3 regions of the Kitasatospora sp. NPDC002227 genome follow, and region 3 is predicted to be linked to each of the others. Evidence: riboswitches for the same ligand, from Rfam matches in the RefSeq annotation. Region 3 holds a riboswitch; each other region holds the start of a gene.
What was found. A riboswitch is a leader RNA that binds a small molecule or an ion and turns the genes downstream of it on or off. The one in region 3 is predicted to bind cyclic di-AMP.

Region 1: linked by a shared signal. The riboswitch ahead of ABT095_RS08265 (glycoside hydrolase family 16 protein) and the one ahead of ABT095_RS13745 (LysM peptidoglycan-binding domain-containing protein) in region 3 are both predicted to bind cyclic di-AMP.
Region 2: linked by a shared signal. The riboswitch ahead of ABT095_RS16860 (C40 family peptidase) and the one ahead of ABT095_RS13745 (LysM peptidoglycan-binding domain-containing protein) in region 3 are both predicted to bind cyclic di-AMP.

The regions. Positions count from the first base shown of each region.
Region 1 is NZ_JBEOWY010000006.1:230,530-235,779, reverse strand. It holds gene aceB (malate synthase A) at 1-54, opposite strand, end outside; gene ABT095_RS08280 (IclR family transcriptional regulator) at 248-1,042, shown strand; gene ABT095_RS08275 (antibiotic biosynthesis monooxygenase family protein) at 1,050-1,361, opposite strand; gene ABT095_RS08270 (hypothetical protein) at 1,462-1,923, shown strand; gene ABT095_RS08265 (glycoside hydrolase family 16 protein) at 1,927-3,111, opposite strand; cyclic di-AMP (ydaO/yuaA leader) riboswitch at 3,114-3,313, opposite strand; gene ABT095_RS08260 (hypothetical protein) at 3,474-3,746, opposite strand; gene ABT095_RS08255 (MoaF-related domain-containing protein) at 3,965-4,294, shown strand; gene lepB (signal peptidase I) at 4,388-5,167, shown strand; gene ABT095_RS08245 (tetratricopeptide repeat protein) at 5,171-5,250, opposite strand, start outside.
Region 2 is NZ_JBEOWY010000015.1:148,883-154,132, forward strand. It holds gene ABT095_RS16845 (hypothetical protein) at 1-31, shown strand, start outside; gene ABT095_RS16850 (NYN domain-containing protein) at 252-1,616, shown strand; gene ABT095_RS16855 (C40 family peptidase) at 1,797-2,822, shown strand; cyclic di-AMP (ydaO/yuaA leader) riboswitch at 3,137-3,300, shown strand; gene ABT095_RS16860 (C40 family peptidase) at 3,311-4,378, shown strand; gene ABT095_RS16865 (C40 family peptidase) at 4,532-5,250, shown strand, end outside.
Region 3 is NZ_JBEOWY010000012.1:100,805-106,054, forward strand. It holds gene ABT095_RS13735 (leucyl aminopeptidase family protein) at 1-1,488, shown strand, start outside; gene ABT095_RS13740 (transglycosylase SLT domain-containing protein) at 1,520-2,167, shown strand; cyclic di-AMP (ydaO/yuaA leader) riboswitch at 2,316-2,464, shown strand; gene ABT095_RS13745 (LysM peptidoglycan-binding domain-containing protein) at 2,470-3,318, shown strand; gene ABT095_RS13750 (hypothetical protein) at 3,377-3,598, shown strand; gene ABT095_RS13755 (YcxB family protein) at 3,651-4,049, shown strand; gene ABT095_RS13760 (DUF5713 family protein) at 4,204-4,545, shown strand; gene ABT095_RS13765 (DUF6193 family natural product biosynthesis protein) at 4,611-5,250, shown strand, end outside.

The DNA.
Region 1 (5,250 bases), on a different contig from region 3:
GACAGTGACGACCGGGGCGGGGGCAGCGGCGCCGGGTCCTTGATCTGCAGCCATGGGCAGGACACTCCTTGGACGGTTCTCGAGCCAGCGAAGGAAGCTCCGGTGGGAACTTCCTCGATCCGAACCCACCTACTGGCGAGTTCTGTTCTGTAAGGTGGAGACTAGTTTCCGCGATACAGAATTTCAACGGTTTGTTGAGAGAGATCGCCGGGACTCTACCCCTCCTCCGACAGCGAAGGGAAAGCCGGTGTCCAGCACCCCCGCCTCCGCACCCGCAGGCAGCGACCGCACCACCGGCGGCGTGCAGTCCGTCGAGCGCGCCTTCCAGCTCCTGGAGGCACTGGCCGACTCCGGCGGAGTGGCCACCCTCAGCGAGCTCTCCTCGGTCTCCGGCCTGCCGATGCCGACCATCCACCGCCTGATTCGTACCCTCGTGCAGCAGGGCTATGTCCGCCAGGACACCGCCCGCCGGTACACCCTGGGTCCCCGGCTGATCCGCCTCGGCGAGACCTCCGGCCGCCTGCTCGGCAGCTGGGCCCGGCCGTACCTGGCCGAGCTGATGGAGGCCACCGGCGAGACGGCCAACCTGGCGGTGCTGGAGGGCGGCGAGGTGGTGTACGTCGGCCAGGTGCAGTCGCGGCGCTCGATGCGGATGTTCACCGAGGTCGGCCGCCGGGTGCAGCCGCACTGCACCGGCGTCGGCAAGGCACTGCTCGCGCAGCTGCCCGAGGAGGAGGCCCGCGCGGTGCTCGGCCCCCAGCCGCTGCAGTCGCACACCCCGTACACGGTGACCGACCCGGACCAGCTGCTCGCCCAGCTCGCCGTGGCCCGCGAGCGCGGGTACGTGGTGGACGACCAGGAGCAGGAGATCGGCGTACGCTGCATCGCCGTCGCGGTACCGGGCGCGCCGACCCCGACCGCCCTCTCGGTCTCCGGCCCGGAGGCCCGCATCCAGGCCCTGGAGGAGCAGACCGGCAGCGCCGGGCTGGTCCCCGTGATGCGGCACATCGCGACCCGACTCGGTCAGGTCCTGGCCCCCTGAGCGGAGGTCAGCTGACCATCAGGGCGCCGATCTGAGTCGCCGTCACCTGGAACACCGACAGCTGCGGCTCCGCACCCACGTCCCGGAACAGCTTGGGCGCCGCCGCCAGCTTCGGATTGGCCCGGACGGCATCGAGGGCCGCCTTGTCCCGCCAGAGGCTCTGGATCCGCCACACCCCGTCCGCACCGCGCAGCAGCTCGGTGCGGACCAGCCCGTCCGGCAGCGGGCCGGCGATCAGCTCCCGGTACGACGTGACCAGCTCGGCCTCCCGGTCGTTCGCCACGACCGCACTGACCTCGCTCAGCACCTGTCCGCCCATCTCGCCCACCTCCGACGATCTGCCGAAAAACCGGACACGAACCAGCGTACGCCGCTACATTGGGTAGTCGATCGAATACCTTCTGTGAAAGGTGAACGGCATGGTCCGTTTGGCGATGGCGGCAGCGGCGGCACTGGCCCTGGCGGCGCTGGGCGCCGGCCCGGCGGGGGCGCGGGTCCTCCCGTCGGACTCCGACCTCGAGGTGGTCCGGATCGATCCGGACGCGACGACCCCAGGCGGCGAGACGGTGGTCCACGCCTTCGTGGCCAACGACGGGCCGGACACCACGGCTTCCCCCTTCACCGTCGAGGTGGACGTGCCCGGCGGGTTCACCTTGCTGACCCCGACCTTCCCCGCCACCTGCTCCACCTACCCGCACATGGTGCGCTGCACCTTCGGCCCCGGCCTCGCGCGTTACCGGACGGCGACCGCCCTCGTCCCGGTGGCCGTTGACGCAGACGTGCCCCCCGGCACGAAGGCCGAGGGGCACGTACGGGTCTTCAGTCTGGACGACCACAACCCGCGCAACAACGAAACGCCGTTCACCCTGACGGTGAGCTGACCGTCAGCGGTACACCCGCACGTAGTCGGCCTGCATGGTGATCGGGGCCGAGCCGGAGGGGGCCGGGTGGTACTGCCCGGCCCCGACCGAGAGGTTCAGGATCACGTACGCGGACCAGTTCGAACCGACACCGGTGCCGTCGGAGAAGACCTTCACCCCGTTGACGTACCAGTCCACCGATTTGGCGCCGTAGTAGGTGCCGATGGTGACCCACTGGTCCTTGTTGATCGCGCTCGCGTCGGTGTAGTACTTCGAACCCGACTTCACGTGGTTGGTGAGCTCCAGCAGGTTCGGGTTGTCGGGGTGGTACTCGAACGAGTCGATCTCCCCGTTGCCGTTCTTCCAGGTCCACAGCGCCGGCCAGGCACCGGAGCCGGCGGGCAGCTTGACCCGGGTCTCGGCGTAGTCGCCGGTCTTGACCTGGAAGCCCTCCTTCGTGCCCTCGGTGGTGAGGAGGCCGGTGTCCCAGGCCTGCTTGCCGTTCTCCAGGGTGTGGCTGGAGGGGTTCGCGGTGAAGGTGGCCACCCCGTTGGCCACGCTCACGTTGTTCGGGTTCAGCCAGTCGAGCTTGTTGTCGTCCGGGTTGTGGTTGCCGTAGCGGTACGAGGTGCTCGTGTTGCTCGCCCAGCGGTTGCCGTCGACGCTGCTGTTGAACTCGTCCGACCAGGTCAGCGCCTTGCCCGGCACGGGCGAACCGGTGGTCGGCGACGGCGTGGGCGTCGGGGTGGGGGTCGGAGTCGGCGTGGGGGTCGGCTTCGGGGTCGGGGTGGGCGTCGGCGTGACCGAGGAGCCGACGGTCAGGGTCCGGGAGGCGAGGTTGTGCCAGCCGCCCGAGAGGTCCTGCCAGAAGCCGAACTGGGTGTACGTCCCGGCCGGGAGGGTGCGCGCGCCGGTCGTGATCGAGACGCCGCTCGGGCAGATCCGCACGTTGGAGGCCGACCCGGGGAAGTCCAGGTTGCGGCCCGCCGCGTCGCGGATGCCCACGCCGAGGGTCTTCGCGGTGAAGCAGGAGGTGGAGTGCACGGTCAGACCGGCGGAGGCGGCCTGGCCGGCGGCCATCGAGGCCGGGGTCAGCCGGTCCTGGGTCACGCCGACGGCGGCCTGGGCCTGGCCGGCGAGCGGGACGGCCACGAGGGCCGCGACACCGGCGGCGGCGCCGATGCGGGCAGGGGTCACGGATATGCGCATGTTGGTCAGCCCTGTGAACGCCTGCGAGGTGAGCTGTCGGGTTCGGGCACACGGGTAGCCCGGCCGCCTGTGGAGCGGCTTCACCCCTAGCCGGGCCCGTCCGGCACCTGCGGGGTGGCAGGGCAGGGGGCATCGGCGACTTACCTGGTTCCCCCGCTCCCGCCCGCTCTTCTCCTGCTCGAGTACCCGGCGTCGGATGGGTGGGATTCGGCGTCCCGACGACGGGGTCCGCACGACGCGGACGACTTGTGAACGGTAAGCAGGGTGGCTGAGCACGGCCAAGAACTTCGCCCCCGAAGCGACGCACCTCACACCGGGCCCCGGGCGGCCGAGCCGCCCGGGGCGGTCGAGCGGGTGGTCCGTCAGTGCGGCTGGCTGACCTGGTAGCAGGCGACGTCGTACTGGGACGGCGCGCCCGCCTTGCTGTACGCCGCGCCGCCGGTGCCGGGGCCGGTCTCGTTGAAGGCCGAGCCCGGGGAGCCGGACGCGTGGCCGGGCTCGTTCGGCGCACTGGAACTGAGGCAGGTCTGGTTCGGCTGCCCGTGGCCGCTCGGGTTGGCTGCCGCGAAGGCCGCGCCCGCGCCGCCGAGGGCCAGCAGCAGACTCAGGAGGCCGGCCGCCATCGTGCGGAGCATCTCTCCTCCCAGGTGGTTCGAGTCCACGCGGCCGGTCGGCCGCGCGCCCTCCCCCTACCGGTACGTACGGGAGCGCCGCCGCGTTCAGCAGCAAGCGAAATGGAGCCGCGCCCGGTCAGCCGGTTCGGATAAGTTGGTGCCCGGTGTGTCGGCCGACGCCGCACCGAAGCACGCCGTACCGCCGCTCACCCACTGCCCGAGACGAGGACCGCCCGAAGATGACCGCGCCCCTGCCTGGCTTCGCCGGACACACCTACCTGTTCCAGGTCGACAACGGCGCGGCCTTCCGCAACGCCTACTCCGCCGACGGCACCCGGCTGCGCTGGGAGGGCCTGGGCGAGTCGGCCGGCCAGTGGGAGGACGTCTCGCTGCACGTCGCCCAGGTCGCCCCGCAGATCTGGTTCGTCAGCTGGACGGAGGCGAGCGGCATCACCGTCAGCCACGTGATGGACCTGGGCGCCATGACGGTCCGGGTCTTCTGGACGTACCAGGGCGAGGGCGGCCGCTTCGGCGAGCTGCACACCGGCACCCTGGAGCAGCTGGTCTGACCTGACGGCCCCTCGGCCCGGGAACCTTCGTTCGTTAGCAGTGGGCGGGGGCGCGGCTCCCCGCCAACCAATCATCCAGGGGGAGCAGTAGAGATGAGCACCGAGGACACGGCCGAGGAGGCCGCGACGGAGGCGGCGGAGGCGCCGAAGGAGTCGATGGACGAGAAGGACGCCAAGGACGCCAAGGACTCCAAGACGACGAAGAAGCGGCCGTTCTGGCAGGAGCTGCCGATCCTGGTGGTGGTGGCGCTGCTGCTCTCACTGGTCATCAAGACCTTCTTCGTGCAGGCGTTCTCCATCCCCTCCGACTCGATGCAGCCGACACTGGAGCGCGGCGACCGCGTCCTGGTGGACAAGCTCACCCCCTGGTTCGGCGCCACCCCGGAGCGCGGTGAGGTGGTGGTCTTCCACGATCCGGCGAACTGGCTGGGCGACGATCCGAAGAAGAAGCCGGGCAACGCCGTCCTGGACGGGATCGGCGAGGCGCTGACCGCGGTCGGGCTGAGGCCGTCCTCGGACGAGAAGGACCTGATCAAGCGGGTGATCGCGGTCGGCGGCGACACCGTGCAGTGCGACAGCGGCAGCCCGGTGAAGGTCAACGGCGTGCCGCTGGACGAGCCGTACATCTACCCCGGTGCCACCCCGTGCAACGACCACCCGGCCGGCACCGTCACCGTGCCCAAGGACCACCTGTGGGTGATGGGCGACCACCGCAACGACTCCGCCGACTCGCGCTTCCACACGGCCGAGCCGAGCGGCGGCTTCGTCCCCGTCAGCGACGTGGTCGGCCGCGCCTTCGTGGTCGCCTGGCCGATCGACCGCTGGCACACCCTGCCCGTCCCCCACACCTTCGACCAGAAGCAGCTCCACTGAGCTCTACCCCAGCGCGGCGAGTTCCGCCTCGGCGGCGACGGTACGGGGGTGCCGGGGGCCGAAGTACTCACGCCAGGCGGCGG
Region 2 (5,250 bases), on a different contig from region 3:
CGAGGAGCCGGCGGCCGGCGAGGCCGAGTAGCAGGATCGGTCCTCCCGCCGGATCCGGCGGGAGTGTGGCGTGGTCCCGGGTGGGGCACGGTACCCGGGACAATTGCAGAGAGCGGTGGGTTCAAGGGCAGCGGCAATCGGCCGTGGGGACCTCGCACCGCAGGATCGGAGCCGAGGACGTGGTGGACGCAGCGAGGGGGCCGGCCGAGCCGCAGGGGCAGCCGCCCGCTGAGGCCGAGGCCGCCGCGGCCCTGCCCGCGGCCGCCGAGCCCGGCGAGGGTGCGGGGCCCGGCGAGGGCAGGCTGGCCGAGAAGCTGGACCGACCGCTGCCCGAGGGCGTGCGCCGCCGCGTGGTGGGCATTGCCGCCGACGCGCTCGGCGGCCTGCCCGCGGCCGACCTGCCCGCGTCCTTGCGTCAGTACGCCAAGTTCACCCCCGCCCGCCGGGCGAAGTACGCCGCCCCGGCGCTGGCCGCCGCGCTGGAGGCCGAGCCGGCCTTCCGGGTGCGGATAGCGGACCGGCTGCGGCTGGGGCAGCCCGATCTGGTCAAGGCCCTGGAGGCCGGCAGCGTGCCCGGCGCGGCCGACCCGATGGACGTGGCGGCCGCCGCCTACCTGCTGCGCCCGGCCGGGTGGAGCCGGCTGGTGGCCGAGGCCGGCGAGGAGGCCGAGCGGGCCGGGGCCGAGGGGATGGCCGCCGAGGCCGCCCGCTTGGTGGAGAAGCTGCAGGCCGAGCTGGCCGAGCTGCGGACCCAGGCCCGGGCCGACCTGGACCGGCAGCGGGCCGAGGGCGAGAGCGTGCGCAAGGAGGCGGACTCGCTGCGCAAGAAGGTCCGCAGCCTGGAGAGCGACACCCGGCGGGCCCAGGCGGAGACCCGGCGGCTGCAGTCGGAGCTGGACGCGGCCAAGGCGCTGACCTCGGCCGAGCGCAGCGCCGCCGAGAGCGAGGCCCGGCGGCTGCGGCACCGGGTGGTGGAGCTGGAGACCCTCCTGGAGGCGGGCCGCCGCACCGCCCGGGAGGGGCGCTCGGTGGAGGACATGCGGCTGCGGCTGCTGCTCGACACCGTGCTGCACGCCGCCCAGGGCCTGCAGCGGGAGCTGGCCCTGCCGGTGGCCCAGCTGCACCCGGCGGACCTGGTCGAGGCCGTGGTGCCCGGCTCGGCCTCGCCGCACGACGTGGCCCGGCGGGCGCTGGCCGAGGACGACCCGGCGCTGCTCGACCAGCTGCTGGCGATCCCTCAGGTGCACCTGGTGGTGGACGGCTACAACGTCACCAAGACGGGGTACCCGGCGCTGCCGCTGGAGCAGCAGCGGATCCGGCTGCTCGGCGGTCTGGCCATGCTGGCCCAGCGCACCCAGGCGGAGGTCACCTGTGTGTTCGACGGCCAGGACCTGGACGTGCCGGTGATCATGGCGCCGCCGCGCGGGGTCCGGGTCCGGTTCAGCCGGACCGGGGAGACGGCGGACGAGCTGATCCGGCGTCTGGTCCGGGCCGAGCCGCAGGGGCGGCCGGTGGTGGTGGTCTCCACCGACCGCGAGGTGGCGGACGGGGTCCGCAAGGCCGGGGCGCGGCCGGTGAACTCGATCCTGCTGCTCAACCGGCTGGCGCGGAGCTGAACGGCGGCCCGTCGCTTGTGGCGGGCTTGTGTCGGCGGCGTGAATCCGCTCCGGGTACGGAAGTTCGTGGGGGTCGGAGAGTGGCGCAGCCGCTCCAAACTCACTAGGGTCTGGCGTCAAACCTATTTTCCGGACTATCGCCTGATCGGGTGAGTCCAGCAGGAAGAAGGAGCAACACCCTTGGCCTCCCACCGCCGCCCCAAGCAGCCGAGCCGCGCACGGGTCACCGTGCTGACGGCTGCCGCAGCGACCGCGGTCGCCCTGTCCGCGCAGGTGAGTGCCCACGCTGCGCCCGGCCGTCCGTCCGTGGACGAGGTCAAGGCCCAGGTCGACAAGCTGAACGAGGACCAGGAGAAGGCCTCCGAGGCCTACAACGGTGCCAACGAGCGGGCCAACCAGCTGCGTACCCAGGCCTCCCAGCTGCAGGACCAGGTGGCCCGCGGCCAGGAGCAGATGCAGGTGCTGGCCACCGGTCTCGCGGCCGTCGCGGGTGAGCAGTACCGCAACGGCGGCATCGACTCCTCGGTCGCCCTGATGCTCTCCTCCAACCCGCAGGGCTACCTGGAGCAGGCCTCCAGCGCCGCCGAGGTCACCGCGACCCAGGCGCAGACGCTCAAGTCCCTCAAGGACGAGCAGCGCCGCCTGGACCAGCAGAAGCAGGAAGCCGCGGAGGTGCTCGCCGAGCTCGACCGCAGCACCAAGGTCCTCAACGACGCCAAGGCCGAGGTCCAGCAGAAGCTGCAGGAGTCCAAGCGCCTGCTCAGCCAGCTGAGCGCCGCCGACCGGGCCGCCGTGATGGGCGACCGCGCCTCCCGCAGCGACAACCGCGCCATGCTAGCCAACCTGCCGCCGGCCAGCGGTTACGCCGCCACCGCGGTGGCCGCCGCCGAGAGCAAGCTCGGCCACGACTACGTCTGGGGTGCCGAGGGCGCGAACGTCTTCGACTGCTCGGGCCTGATGGAGTGGGCCTACGCGCAGGCCGGTGTGTCGATCCCGCGCACCTCGCAGGAGCAGGCCACCGTCGGCACCCGGGTGCCCTCGATCGCCGACGCCCAGCCGGGCGACCTGCTCATCTTCTTCAACGACCGGCACCACGTCGGGATGTACATCGGCGGCGGCAAGTTCATCCACGCGCCGAAGACCGGCGACGTCGTCAAGATCGCGGACGTCAGCGTCATGTCGATCAACACCATCCGCCGCGTCTGACCCTTCGACACGCCGAGGCCCACCGAGACACTCCTGTGATCCAGGACACCTCCGGTGGGCCTTTTCGTCACCCGTAGTTGAGGAATTGTCAGCCGCGCGTACCTTCGTTGTCACGCTCGGTCGCATTCACAAGCGAACTTGGCGCAGATTCAGACTTTTTTCCGACAAGGATTTGAACCGATCACGGTTGGGTTACTAGGTTGGTCCCCCGAACCACCGCACGGTCGTTCACCCAACCCGGGTGACGGCGGTGGAACCGCCGAGTCTGAGAAGCAGCGGGGCGGGCCGAGAGTTGGCCCTCCTGAGTGAGAGCCCTCGCGGGGGCGCTGTCGATCGGAGCCGGGGAACCACGTTCCTCGGGGTGAATCGGCGCCAGGTCGGGCGGCCGTCGTGAGACGGTGGGCCGGTGAGGCGTCGTAGGGCATCTCTTCCAGCCCGAACCCGTCAGCTCACCCGGTAGGCGGCGTAGGAAGAAGGAGCCCGCCTTCGTGGCGTCCCATCGTCGTCCCAAGCCCGCCAGCCGGACTCGCATCACCCTGATGACCGCCGCCGCCGCCACCGCGGTCGCGTTCTCCTCCCAGGCCGGCGCGCACGCCGACCCGGCGCCGACCAAGGACGAGGTCAAGGCCCAGGTCGACCAGCTCAACCAGCAGGCCGAGCTCGCCACCGAGAAGTTCAACGCGGCGACCGAGAAGGAGCAGAACCTGCAGAAGCAGGTCGGCGCCCTCCAGGACCAGGTGGCCCGTCAGCAGGCGCAGGTGAGCACCATCCAGCAGAGCCTGGGTGAGATAGCCGCCGAGCAGTACCGCAACGGCGGGATCTCGCCCACCGTGCAGCTGATGCTCTCCAGCTCCCCCGACTCCTTCCTGACCCAGGCCGGCGCGATCAACCAGATCGGCGCCTCCCAGGCGGACGCGCTCAAGACCCTCAAGGACGAGCAGCGCACCCTGGACGGCCAGAAGGCCGAGGCGCAGGCCAAGCTCGCCGAGCTGGACGCGACCACCAAGAGCCTCAAGGCCGACAAGGAGGACGTCCAGGCCAAGCTGGCCAAGGCCACGGCGCTGCTCGACTCGCTGACCCAGCAGGAGCGGGACGCGCTGGCCGCCGCCGAGGCCAAGGCCGCGGCCGACGCCAAGGCCGCCGTGCAGGGCGACCGCGCCTCGCGCAGCTCCTCCCGTACGACCCTCAACCCCGGTGCGCCGGCCAGCGGCTACGCCGCCGCCGCCATCGCCGCCGCCGAGAGCAAGCTGGGCGTCGCCTACGTCTACGGTGCCGCCGGCCCCGACAACTTCGACTGCTCCGGCCTGATGCAGTGGTCCTACGCCCAGGCCGGCGTCTCGCTGCCGCGCACCTCCCAGGAGCAGGAGAACGCCGGCACCAACGTCGGTCGCGACATCGCCAACGCCCAGCCGGGTGACCTGATCATCTACGAGGGTGGCGGTCACGTCGGGATGTACATCGGCAACGGCCAGATGATCCACGCTCCGCACACCGGTTCGGTGGTCCGCTACGAGTCGGCCACCGCGATGTCGATCGTGGCGATCGTGCGCGTCTGACGCTCCGCCGGTTTTCCCGCAGGCCCGGTGCCCCCGAGGGGGTGCCGGGCCTGCGGCGTTCCCCGGCAGTGGATCTGATGTCCGATTAGTGGGCGAATATTCGAGTTCGGGGAGGTTTGGACTAGATCGCCAGTACTCGCTATGTTCTGCCGCATGTCGATGCCTCGCCGTTCCCCCCTGCCGGGTGTGCACAGGATCGCCCGGGCGCTGGCCATCACGGCGGCCGCCACCGGGGTGCTGGCCGCCGCCGTCGGCACCGCCGAGGCCGCCCCCGCCGAGCCGCCCAGCCGCAAGGACGTCAAGGCGCAGGTGGACCAGCTCTACGACGAGGCCGAGAAGGCCTCGGAGCGGTTCAACGCCGCCGAGGAGACCCAGAAGCGCCTGCAGGCCGAGAGCGGCCGGCTGCTCGACGAGGTCGCCGCCGGGCAGGACGGGCTGAACCGGCTGCGCGGCGAGCTGGGGGCGGTGGCCGCCGCCGAGTACCGTGCGGGCGGGATGGACCCGACGGTGCAGCTGATGCTCAGCTCCGACCCGGCCGGCTACCTCAGCCGGGCCCGCAGCCTGGACCAGGCCGCCGCCCGGCAGGCCGAGACCCTGCACGAGCTGGTCGACCGTCAGCGCCGCCTCGACCAGCGCCGGGCCGAGGCCCAGGCCAAGCTCGGCGAGCTGGACCAGGTGCGGCGCTCGCTGACCGAGAGCAAGCGGGAGGTCCAGCAGCGGCTCGCCACGGCCCAGCACCTGCTGGACAGCCTGGGCGCCGCCGAGCGGGCCCGGCTCGCCGCGCAGGACGCCGAGGAGGCCGAGAGCCGCGCCACCCGGGGCACCGACCGGCTCGACCTCGGCAACCAGCCGGCCTCCTCCGAGCGGGCCGC
Region 3 (5,250 bases):
CTCGGCTGCGGTCCCCGCGCCGCCTTCGACGCGACCGCCACCCGCACCGCCGCCGCCCACCTGGCCCGCGCCGTCCCCAACTACCGCCGCCTCGCCCTGCACGCCCCCGGCCCCCACCTGCGCCACCTCGCCGAGGGCTACCTCCTCGGCTCCTACCGCTACCCGGGCCACTTCTCCGCCGAGGTCGCCACCACCCGCACCCCACCGGACCAACTGATCACCCTGGTCGTCCCCCCGGCACCGGACACCACCCCGGAACCCGCCTGGACCGGCCCCGGTCTCACGGCAGGAACCGCCCACCCCGACGCCACCTCGGACCGGACCGGACCCACCCTCACGACGAGCGACGGCCGACCCACCCCGGACCGGACCGGACCCAGCGTCGCACCGACCGCCGCCGACGGCGCCCCGACCGGCTCCGCCCCCTCGCCCCGCTCCTGGACCGGCCCCTCCTGGACCGGCCCCGGCCTGCGCGGCGGCGCCTGCGCCGACCCGGAGACCGCGCTCGCCGCAGGCCTCCGCATCGGCGAAGCCGTCCGCCTCGCCCGGGACTTGGTCAACGAGCCCGGCCAGGAGCTCACTCCCCCGGTCTTCGCCGAGCGGGCGCTCAAGCTGGCCGCGGAGACCGGGCTCGAGTGCGAGGTGTGGGACGCGCAGCGGATCGCCCACGAGCGGCTCGGCGGCCTGCTCGGGGTGAGCCGGGGCTCCCTGGTGCCGCCCCGGCTGGTGCGGCTGCGCTACCGCCCGGCGGGCGCCACCCGCCGGATCGCCCTGGTCGGCAAGGGCGTCACCTACGATGCGGGCGGCCTGGCGCTCAAGCCGAACGCCGAACTCGCCACCATGAAGGCCGACATGGCCGGCGCCGCCACCGTGCTCGCCGCGATGTCCACCCTCACCACTCTCAACTGCCCGGTCGCCGTGGACGGTTGGCTCCCCCTCACCGAGAACATGCCGAACGCGGACCCCATCCGCGTCGGCGACGTGCTGCGGATGCGCAGCGGCACCACCGTCGAGGTCCGCCACGCCGACGCCGAGGGCCGCCTGATCATGGCCGACGCCCTCACCCTCGCCGCGGAGACCAGGCCGGACGCCATCCTCGACCTGGCCACCCTCACCGACGCCGCCGCCGTCGCCCTCGGCCGCCGGATCGCCGCCGTACTGGGCACCGACCCGGCGTTGGTGGCCCGCGTGCAGGCGGCGGGTGCCCGCGCGGGCGAGCGCTGCTGGCCGCTCCCGCTGCCGGAGGAGTACCGGGGCCAGCTCGACTCCCGGGTGGCCGACCTGGTCAACTACACGATCGGTGTGCGGCACGGCACCGCGATGCTGGCGGCCCTGTTCCTCCGGGAGTTCGTGCCGACCGGCATCCCCTGGGCGCACCTCGACATCCAGGGCACGGCGCTGTCCGACCTGGACGACCCCGAATGGGGCCTGGGCGGAACGGGCTTCGGCGTGCGGACCCTGGTCGAGCTGCTCGTGTCCGGCGGCTGACCGCACCGCACTTCGCCTACCATCCGTAAGTATGAGCAGGTACGGGTGGGCGGCAGCGGCAGTTCTCGTGGCGGTGGTGGCGGTGACCGGCTGCCGGACCACCCAGCACCCGGGAGCCGCGCCGTCCACCACCTCTCCCACCCCTACCGCCACCAGTCCCAGCGCTTCACCGGGCCCCGCGACCGGCGCGTCCTACGACCCGGCCCAGTTCGCCCCGCAGGTCCGTACCTGGTCGGCGAAGACCGGGGTGTCCGCCCGCCTGCTGCTCGCCGTCCTCTACAACGAGGCCTACAAACCGCACGCTCCGGAGCTGGAGCGCGCCTGGCAGCGCCTCAAGCCGGACTCCGCCTTCGGCATCGCCAACATGCACCGGGCCGCCTTCGACGAGACCAAGCAGGAGCACTTCCCCACCCGCCGCTGGGAGGAGCTGCCGGACGACCCGGCGCTCGCGATCCAGGCCGAGGCCTGGTACCTGGCCGGCCTCGCCGACCAACTGCCCTCCCACTGGAGCTCCTCGTACACGAAGGACGAACTGCTCGCCCTCGGCTACAACACCGGCCCCGGCAACATGCTCGCCTTCGCCCGGGGCGCGCACCCCGGCACGCAGGCCCAGGCGTACCTGGATCATCTGCGTGCCAACCTGCCGAAGGCCGACCAGGCGCTCGCTCAGAACGGTTGAGCTGGTGGGTTTATGAGGCGCGTGATGATTGTGTGATGGTCGGGTTGCCGGGTTGTTATCCGACCGTGACTCCCTCTACGCTCGCCAACAGCCCGGACTCCACGGGCCCCGGACGCGGCACGCCGAACCCCGCCCACCGCGCACCCCGGGACCACGCAGCAGACCCCTTGGGCGGGGACGGGGGACCCAGGTTCCCACGCCGTGCACCCACGGCTAGGGGTGAAGCCGCCCAGCGCGGCCGGGCCACTCTCCGGTCCGAACCCGACAGCTCACCTCGCAGGCGTGCGGAGAGGGACAACTCGATGGTCTTCTCGGGCTCCGGACGTCACCGCCGCCCCACCCAGGCCGACCGCGCCGTGGCCGCCGCCTCCGTGATGGGCGTCGGCCTCGCACTGCCGCTGCTCACCGCGGCCGGCGCGCACGCCGTACCGGCCACCAGCTGGGACACCGTCGCGCAGTGCATGAGCGGCGGCAACTGGACCGCCAACGACGGCGACGGCGGCTACGGCGGCCTGCAGCTGACCCTGCGGGACTGGAAGACCTACGGCGGCGACCAGTACGCGGCCCAGCCGAGCCACGCCACCAAGGACCAGCAGATCGCCATCGCCGAGAAGCTCCTCGCCGACCAGGGCACCGTCCGCTGGCCCGGCTGCGCCACGGTCCTCACCACCGCCCCCGTGACTCCGCCCACCACCGCGCCCAGCACCCCGGCGACCCCGGTGACCCCGCCGACCACGGCCCCGGTCACGCCGCCCGCGACACCCGTCACCCCCGCCGTGCCCGCCACCCCGGCGCCCACGGCCCCCACGGCGCCCGTCACCACCCCGGCGGCCCCCACCACCCCGGCCACCCCGGCCATGCCCGCCGATCCGGCCGCCCCGCCCGCGGCATCCGCCCCCGCCACGACGCCGCCGAGCACGCCGGTCACCCCGGTCACCCCGCCGGTGACGGCCCCGGCCGCCCCCCAGATCCCGGCGGCACCGGCCGTTCCCACTCCCGGTGACTACACCGTGGTCGAGGGCGACACCCTCTCGGGGATCTCGAACACCTACCACCTCGGCGGTTGGCAGCACGTCTACGCCCAGAACCTCGGCACCGTCGGCGCCGACCCCGACCTGATCCACCCCGGCCAGGTCCTGCACCTGTCCTGAGCACCCCGGCCCTTCCTCACGGGCGCGGGCCTGTGCGAGATGCCCCCAGCCCGCGCTCGTGACGGCCTCCTCCCTGGCCGGCCGCCGCTGGGGCCCGGCCCTGGCCGGCACTCTGGTGGCACTGCCCATCGTGGCCGGTCCCATCCTCTTCATCAGCCCCCTGGAGCACGGCCGGGCGTTCGTCGCCCGCGCCGCCTCCGCCTCACTGCTCGGCCTGGTCTCGCTGGCCCTGTTCGCGGTCGTCTTCGCCCGGCTCCGCCACAGCTCAGCCGCCTGGTAGCCTGCCGTCCGCCCGCACACGTACGGGCGTTCGCACAGCAAGGAGATCCGCCGTGGAGTACGCATACAGCTTCGATCTGACGGTCCCGGAGCTGCAGGAGACCATGGCGCCCCCGGCTAAGGGCCTGTTCGCCGGGTTCAAGCGGAAGATCATGGACAAGAGCGTCCTCAGCATGTTCACGCACCTGGCCGGTCCGACCACCATCGAGCTCTCCGCCGAAGGCCTGCGGGTCACCAACTCCGACGGCACGCGCGACATCCCCTGGTCACAGGTACGCCTGGTCAACGAACGCCGGCTCTCCTGGGCCGTCCAGCTCGCCCCGAACGGGGTCGTCCTCCTCCCCGCCGCAGCCGTCCCGCCGACCGAGCGGGCCGCCCTGGCCCAGCACCTCCGCGCCTGGGGCCCCGGCTACACCGTCCGCGAGGGCGGCATGGCCGGCGTCGCGGCCTGAGACGCCGCGGCTCATCGGTGCCCGTCCTCCGTCCGACGCTCGACGCCTCGTGGGGCGTCCGCTGCCGCCCGGGCCGCCGGAGCTGACCGCGTCGTTGTCAGCGGTGCCGTGCATGATCAGCGCATCGGTACCGCGCCAAGGACGAGGAAGCACCATGCCCATCACCAACCAGCAGATCGCCGAACACCCCTTCCTCCAGGGGATGTACCGGGACTCCTACTACCCCGACCACGTCGTCGACCAGGGCCGGGCCGTCCTCCTCCGCCTGTGCGAGCGCATCGAGGCCGAACAGCCCGCCGACCTGTCCGCCCTCTACACCCTCACCCACGCCGCCACCGAGGAGTTCAACCTCCTCGAGGCGGAGTTCGACGCGGCCGGCAGCGAGATCGAGACGGTCGCCCGCGAGTACATCGCCGAGGAATTCTGGTTCCTCGCCACCGCCTACGGCTTCAAGGACGCCGACATCGAGGAACTCATCGCCACCCGCGACTGGTGACTCCCGGCGCACCGCACCATCCGCACGTCCGGAGGTCTCCCCGGCCTCGACACCATAATGGGAGGATGAACTTCGGGGTGGGGTCCGGCGGGAGCAACTGGGGCGGCGGGGCGCTGTGGGCGTTGCTGAAGCACACGGCGGAGCGGCTCGGGGTCGTCCTGCGCGAGTCGGACGAGGAGCGAGGGGTTGTCGCGAAGTACGTCGACGCCGGGAGCGGTCGGCGGGTGACGGTGTATCCGCCCGACGAGCGGCGTCGGGCCTTCCGGGTGAACCTCGCGAGCGACCTCCCGAGCAACTTCCCGCGCCTGGCTGGCGGATGGACCGCCGATCCGGCCGAGGTGGTCAGGGCGGTGGCAGCCTGGACCAGCGGAGCGGGACTCGAGGAGACCAAGGTGCAGGCCCCCTGCATCCAGTTCCGGCCTTGGGCCCTCGTGCACGAGCGGGAACCGTTCAGCGGGGCCGAGTTGGAGTGGCACCTCCAGTTGGACCGCATCCACTTTCCGCCAGACGACCGGTACCCGCGCACGCATGCGCTGCTGGCTGCGGCGTACGCCCAGCCGGTGCTCCGCCGGCTGACACCTGCCACCAGCATGATGAACGTCTGGTTCTCCACCAGTGTCAGGGCGAACTGGAAGACACATGTCGGGCACATCCTGTGGATGCACGAGAAGGGGGTCTACGGGGTACACGACGGGAGCGAGTTGA